3 regions of the Streptomyces sp. NPDC048338 genome follow, and region 3 is predicted to be linked to each of the others. Evidence: riboswitches for the same ligand, from Rfam matches in the RefSeq annotation. Region 3 holds a riboswitch; each other region holds the start of a gene.
What was found. Region 3 has a riboswitch for cyclic di-AMP ahead of ACGFZF_RS24270 (transglycosylase family protein). Riboswitches for the same ligand answer to the same signal wherever they lie in the genome.

Region 1 (2,192 bases), on a different contig from region 3:
CGCCATGGCAGATCACCAGGAAGCAACCGTCACTCTGCCGAGCGATCCGGCCTCGGTCTCCGAAGCCCGGAGGTACGTCGCCGACGTCCTGACCGGATGGGGGCTCGCGGGCGGCAGCGACACCGCCGACACCGTCCGGCTGATCGTGTCGGAGCTGGCCACCAATGCCGTCCAGCACACCTTCGGCCAGTCGCCCACGTTCACCGTCGACGTCCGTCTGGTGCGCGAGGAACAGCTCCACATCGGTGTCACCGACAGCTATCCCCGCTGGCCGAGACGCCTGCCCGCGGCGGTCCAGCAGGACAACGGCCGGGGCATGGTCATCATCCGCATCCTCACCGCCGAGGCGGGAGGCCGCCTCTCGGTCACGCCGACCGACGAGGGCGGCAAGACCGTCTGGATCAACCTCCCGTGGACGGCGACCCCGAACTAGGGGGTGTCTTCAAAGTCCCGCCTGGCTCGCGGCGCTACTTTGAAGACAGGCCCTAGGGGGCCCGGACGGGGCCTCGGTCGGTGTGCGAGGGTGCGGCGGCGCCGCCGCACCCTCCGGCCCGTCGGCCGTCGCGCCCTTCGTCAGGAGGCGGGTCCCCGTCGTGGGACCCGCCGGGCAGGCCGCCCGCTGTCCTGAGCGGCCGTCAGGGGGTCGTAGGAGGCCGTGGGAGGGTCTCCTGCGAGGGTGTCAGCGAACCCGGCCGTAGTAGACCTTCGAGGACCAGATCCGGTCGAGCTTCACCCAGGAGCCGGTCTTGGGGGAGTGCCAGATCTTGCCGCTGCCGGCGTAGATGCCCACGTGGTACACCCTCCCCCCGGAGTGGAAGAAGACCAGGTCGCCCTTCTGCCTGCCGGAGGCGGCGATGTGCCGGGTCTTGTTGTACTGCTGCTGCGCGGTTCGGGGCAGCGACTTGCCCGCCTTCCTGTACGAGTAGAGCGTGAGCCCCGAGCAGTCGAACCTGGTGGGCCCGCTCGCTCCGTACCTGTACGGCGATCCCTTCTTCGACGCCGCGACGTTCAGCGCCTTGCCGGCGTACGTCGTGGCGGCCTGGGCCTCCGGCGCTGCACCTGGTGCCAGCAGCGTGCCGCCGACGGCGGCGAGGGTGAGAGCCGAGACGGCTCCGGCCCGGGACAGCAGGGACGGGACATGAATCTGCGCAGTCATGCGCAACCCTTCGTCAGCCGCCTGTGAAGGATGACCTGTCGGGTTCGGACTGGCGAAGTTGCCCGGCCGCGGCTGCGGCTTCACCCCAAGGAACGGCCCCACTGGCCGGCCGTTCCGTACTGCTCGGGTCCTCCACTCCTGCCGATCCACTCCTGTCGACCAGACATCCGGGACGGCGGCAGGACTCGGCGTCCGCCCGGACCGCCCCGCCGCGGTGGCGGGGGCTTGTCGTCGTCAGGGATCTTGACCCACGAACCGGTCGAAAACCGAGCTGAAACGGCGATATGTGAGGCTCCTCACGACTGATCCATTCGGGTGGACAAGCAGGTTTCGTGATCTTCCGAAGGGTGGTCAGCAAGCCTCGTACCAGCGGAGGAACATCCGATTCCGCCAGATGTGTGCACCTCTCGCGCAACTCGCCCCAGCCACATGTCGATTCGTCGACTACGCCGTACGGGGGAGGATTTCTGCGGTCGCACTGGGCCGACCGGACCTCGACACGACACGCCTGAATGTCAACTCGACGGCGGCTCCGACACGGTGACCCGTCCGGACCGTCGTTCCCCGTCCAGCACGCGGAGCGCGTGGGCCAGCGTCTCGGTGTGCACCTCGCTCTCGCCGCGCAGGTGCATGGTCGTCAGCGCGTCGCGCAGGGCCGTCGCCCTGCCCACGAGCGCCTGCGCCGCACGCAACGCCCCATAAGTATGCAATGTCCTGGATGGATTGATACGCCCGAGCAGGTCCACGACCTCGAGGTAGGCGTCGACGAGCTCGCCCTCGGCGCGCGTCAGCGCGGGCAGCGGCGGCAGTTCGGGGACCACGGCCGGCTCACCGCCCCCCGGCGCCGCCGGACGCGGCACGGTTGCGGACGACGTGGTCCACCAGTCCGTAGGCGGTCGCCGCCGCGGCGTCGAGGACCGTCGTCCGGTCGATGTCGGCGTCGATCCGCTCGCGGCTTCGGCCGGTGTGGGTGGCCAGCATGCCGGCCACCATCGTGCGCAGCCGCAGCAGTTCCCTGGCCTGGATGTCGAGATCG
Region 2 (2,192 bases), on a different contig from region 3:
GGGTGTCGACCTCGTGAGCGTAGTGGCCGCGCTCCATCCGCATCTCCACGGTGAACCCGGCGTCGGCGAGGAGTCCGCTCACCCGGGAGGGGTCCAGGAAGCGGAAGTCGACGTCCACCTCGTGCCCCCACCACTCGTCCAGGTGCCGCACTTCCTCGCCCTGGTGGAAGGAGACCAGGAGCAGCCCGGTGGGGCGCAGCACGCGGTGTGCCTCGGCGAAGGCGCGGCCGAGCTCGTCGGGGGCGACGTGGATGACGGAGTAGAGGGCGACGGCGGCGTCGAACTCGCCGTCCTCGGCGGGCAGCGCGAGCAGGTCGCCCTCCCGGAAAGCCGCCTCGCGATGGCGTCGTGCGGCGGTCGCGACCATGCCCGGGGAGAGGTCGATGCCGACGGCCCGCGCGCCGTGCGCGGCGAGCCAGCCGGTCACGTGCCCGGGTCCACAGCCGAGGTCGGCGACGGCGGCCCCCTGCCCGGCCTCTTCGAGGAGTGCGCCGAGCAGGGCCCGGTCGAGCGGCTTCCCGTCGAGTTCGTTCCCGAGCCGGGTGGCGTACTCCTCCGCCACGGTGTCGTAACTCCGCCGGACGGCCGCGTGGTCCACCTGATCCCCCATGTCCCCAGCATCCCACGGGTCCATGACCGGAGGCGGCCCGACGGCGGTCCGTACCCGCGCCGTTCAGCCGGGGGTGCGCGCGGCACCCTCACGAGTTCGGCCGGGCAGGCGGAGTCGTGCGACCCCGTGGCCGCGTGGGCGCGCGCCCGCACCCTGCTCGGGGCCTGACCGCCCCGGGCAGGAGGAGGAACACCGGGCACGGATCGCTGGGCGGTCACGACCGCCCTGCGCGGCCGGACGGGAGCATGGCGGCACGGGGGACCGGAGGCGTGTCCGGGACGCGGATCCCGGCGAGCGGAGAGAGCCCGGACGGCGAGTCGCCACATCGGCGCGCATAAAAGGCCATAAAACGACCACCCACCCCATGAGCATCAATCTTCCTTTGCTCGGAATTATGGGGTGATGTCGGACATTTCTTTCAGGTGACATGGCTCACGGGGCATCGGCCGCCCTCCCCGCCCTCGGGCCCCATCTCCCCGTGATTCAGGGAAGTTCGGGGCTTCACGGGCCCCCGCGAGGCCGTTTATCACATCGTCGAGACGCCTTGTTCCCGACGGTATTCCTCGCCTACGGTCACCTCCATTCGGATGGAACGCCGAATCCTGCCACCATCCGCAATTCCCACTATTCACCGCCGGCAGGAGCGGGGGACCCAAGTATTCGCCGATCCGGATTCCGGAGCGGCTAGGGGTGAAGTCGCACGTGTGCGGCCGGGCATCTCCAGCCCGAACCCGACAGCTCACCCCGCAGGCTCCGGAGAGGAATCCGTCATGCCTGCAAACGGTAAGCACCGTCGCCCGAAGCGCCGTCCGCTCGCCCGCGGTATCGCCCTCGCGAGCACGGGTGGAGCCGCACTGGCCCTCCCCCTCGTCGCCTCCGCGACCGCCCACGCCGCCCCTCGCACCGCGCCCGAGATCACCCCGGCCATTGCCACGGCGAACGCGGCAGCAAATGTGTCGCAAAAGATCACGGAATCGCTGCCGGCGGCACCGGCCGCAGCTCCCAAGACCTACACCGTCGTGCCGGGCGATTCTCTTTCGATGATCGCCTACGAGCAGGGTGTCCGGGGCGGCTGGAAGGTTCTCTACCGGGCCAACCACGCTGCGGTCGGTGACAATCCGTCACTCATTCACCCGGGTCTCAAGCTGACGCTGCACCGCAATTCCGCGGCGTCGCAGCCCAAGTCCCCCGCTCCCGCGCAGAAGTCGAAGGCGGCCAAGCCGGCGAAGTCCTCGTCCGCCGACCGGGCCAGCCGTTCCGAGCAGCGCACCGCGCCCGCGCCCCAGGCCCGGCAGACCCAGCAGGCGGCTCCGGCCGCCGCCCCCGCCGCCGTGAAGAGCTACACGAACGACCTCGACGGCTGGATCCGGGAGTCGCTGGACGTGATGGCCCAGCACGGCATCCCCGGCTCCTACGAGGGCATCCACCGCAACATCATGCGCGAGTCCTCCGGCAACCCGCAGGCCATCAACAACTGGGACTCCAACGCCGTCGCCGGCACCCCCTCGAAGGGCCTGCTCCAGGTCATCGAGCCCACCTTCCTGGCGTACCACGTGCCCGGCACGTCCATGGACATGTACGA
Region 3 (2,192 bases):
CGGCGCCGCTCCGGGGGCGCCCTCCACCTCCACCACGCCGGAAACGCCCGATGTATCCGTTACGCCCGGTACGTCGGACTCGACGGGCGACCCCGACTCCGCGACCGGCGAGGCGGCCGGCCCGGGCAACGGCAAGCACCGTGGTGAGGCCGCTCGCGAAGAGGGCAATTCGGGCGAAGGGCAGGAAACCGGACGTCACGCCTCGCCGGCTGACGGGCAGCCAGGCGGTTCGGCCGGCGAGGCCGGTTCGGGGGAATCGGGCACCACGGACACTTCGGGCGAATACACCGTCCGGCCCGGCGACAGCCTCTCCGAGATTGCACGGGAGAACGAGCTGCCCGGCGGTTGGACCGCCCTCTACGACGCCAACCGTCAGACGGTGGGTGCCGACCCAAACCTCATCCTGCCTGGTCAGAGCCTCGACTTGAGCGAGGAACCCGTGGAAACCCAGGGGTAGTTCGAGGACTTATGTCCGTTCTGTCTAAGTGAGACATGAGTCTCTTCGTCCCGCTTGGCGTGTCACGTCCGCAAAGTTTGCTCCGATCGCCCCTCACCTGCGTAAACACCCCTCATGGGGGTGCAGGGAGGGGCGATTTGGCCGTTTTGGCCTTCTTTGAACTTCGTGAGGTCTGTGTCTACGGTCGGGACCGCTCGCCACCGCGGGCCCCGTCGACCGGTAACGCCGAATCCTGCCGCCGGTCGAGGGGAACAGTCGTCGCGCAAGCGCCGTAGGCAGGAGCGGGGGACCCAAGGTAAGTGCCGGTCCCGGCCGTTGAGACAGACGGCCGGAATCCCGGCTCGGGGTGAAGCCGCGTGCTCGTCACGTGGCCGGGCAACTCACATGGCCCGAACCCGACAGCTCACCTCGCAGGCGTCGGTGAGGAGAATTCCCATGCTGTTTTCCGCCAAGGGCAAACACCGTCGTTCCTCCAAGGCCACCCGTGCCATCGCTCTCGCCGGTGTGGCGGGCGTCGCCGTCGCCGCCCCGCTCATGACCGCCGGGTCCGCCTCGGCCGCGACCGCCTCCGAGTGGGACGCCGTCGCCCAGTGCGAGTCCGGTGGCAACTGGTCCATCAACACGGGCAACGGCTACTACGGCGGCCTGCAGTTCTCGGCCTCCACCTGGGCCGCCTACGGTGGCACCGCCTTCGCGGCCAGCGCCGACCAGGCGTCGAAGTCCCAGCAGATCACGATCGCCGAGAAGGTCCTGGCCGGCCAGGGCAAGGGCGCGTGGCCGAGCTGCGGCGTGGGCCTGTCCGGCGCCGCGTACACCGGTGGCACCGCCGAGAGCGCCCCGGCGCCGGAGCGCAAGGCCGAGCAGCCGACCACCCGCAGCGAGCAGCGCACGGCCCCGAAGGCGACGCCGAAGAAGGCCGAGTCGAAGAAGACCGTCACCACCCCGACCGGCAAGAAGGTCAAGAAGGGCGACGGCGAGTACAAGGTCGCCGCCGGCGACACCCTGAGCAAGATCGCCGCCGCGCAGAAGGTCAAGGGCGGCTGGGCGAAGCTCTTCGAGCTCAACAAGGACGTCGTCGAGGACGCCGACCTGATCTACCCGGGCCAGCAGCTCCACCTGAAGTGAGCCCGGCGGCCCGTGTGAGTCCGGCGGCTCACCGGGTCCTGTGACCCTCCCGCGGTGACCACCCCGGCCCGGCGCGCCCTCCCCCGTGCGCGCCGGGTCGGGGTTCTTCGCGTTACCGATCGGTAGCTTCGGGTCCCTTCGCCCCTTTATGCATGCCCTCGGGTCCTTTTTCGTCCCAGCGGGCGGGCGCCCGGCTGGCCGGAGCCTCCGAGCCGGTTAGGCTCTTGTCGCAAGGCCAAGCGACCCTGCACGGCTCTTGCGTCACATCTAGCGTCACATCCCAGAAGGAGATGCTCGTGCCGTCCATCGACGTCGTCGTAGCCCGGGAAATCCTGGACTCCCGAGGCAACCCCACGGTCGAGGTCGAGGTCGGCCTCGACGACGGCAGCACCGGCCGTGCTGCCGTTCCGTCCGGCGCCTCCACCGGTGCGTTCGAGGCTCTCGAGCTCCGCGACGGTGACCCCAACCGCTACCTCGGCAAGGGTGTCGAGAAGGCCGTCCTCGCCGTCATCGAGCAGATCGGCCCGGAGCTCGTCGGCTACGACGCCACCGAGCAGCGCCTGATCGACCAGGCGATGTTCGACCTGGACGCCACCCCGGACAAGTCCTC

Region 1: linked by a shared signal. The riboswitch ahead of ACGFZF_RS25080 (C40 family peptidase) and the one ahead of ACGFZF_RS24270 (transglycosylase family protein) in region 3 are both predicted to bind cyclic di-AMP.
Region 2: linked by a shared signal. The riboswitch ahead of ACGFZF_RS19115 (transglycosylase SLT domain-containing protein) and the one ahead of ACGFZF_RS24270 (transglycosylase family protein) in region 3 are both predicted to bind cyclic di-AMP.

Annotation. Positions count from the first base shown of each region.
Region 1 covers NZ_JBICYQ010000011.1:109,967-112,158, forward strand. Annotated here, with positions in the region: gene ACGFZF_RS25075 (ATP-binding protein) at 5-433, shown strand; gene ACGFZF_RS25080 (C40 family peptidase) at 680-1,156, opposite strand; cyclic di-AMP (ydaO/yuaA leader) riboswitch at 1,160-1,357, opposite strand; gene ACGFZF_RS25085 (hypothetical protein) at 1,672-1,977, opposite strand; gene ACGFZF_RS25090 (ATP-dependent Clp protease proteolytic subunit) at 1,985-2,192, opposite strand, start outside.
Region 2 covers NZ_JBICYQ010000007.1:379,167-381,358, forward strand. Annotated here, with positions in the region: gene ACGFZF_RS19110 (class I SAM-dependent methyltransferase) at 1-610, opposite strand, end outside; cyclic di-AMP (ydaO/yuaA leader) riboswitch at 1,194-1,376, shown strand; gene ACGFZF_RS19115 (transglycosylase SLT domain-containing protein) at 1,381-2,192, shown strand, end outside.
Region 3 covers NZ_JBICYQ010000010.1:308,019-310,210, forward strand. Annotated here, with positions in the region: gene ACGFZF_RS24265 (transglycosylase family protein) at 1-457, shown strand, start outside; cyclic di-AMP (ydaO/yuaA leader) riboswitch at 715-889, shown strand; gene ACGFZF_RS24270 (transglycosylase family protein) at 893-1,582, shown strand; gene eno (phosphopyruvate hydratase) at 1,873-2,192, shown strand, end outside.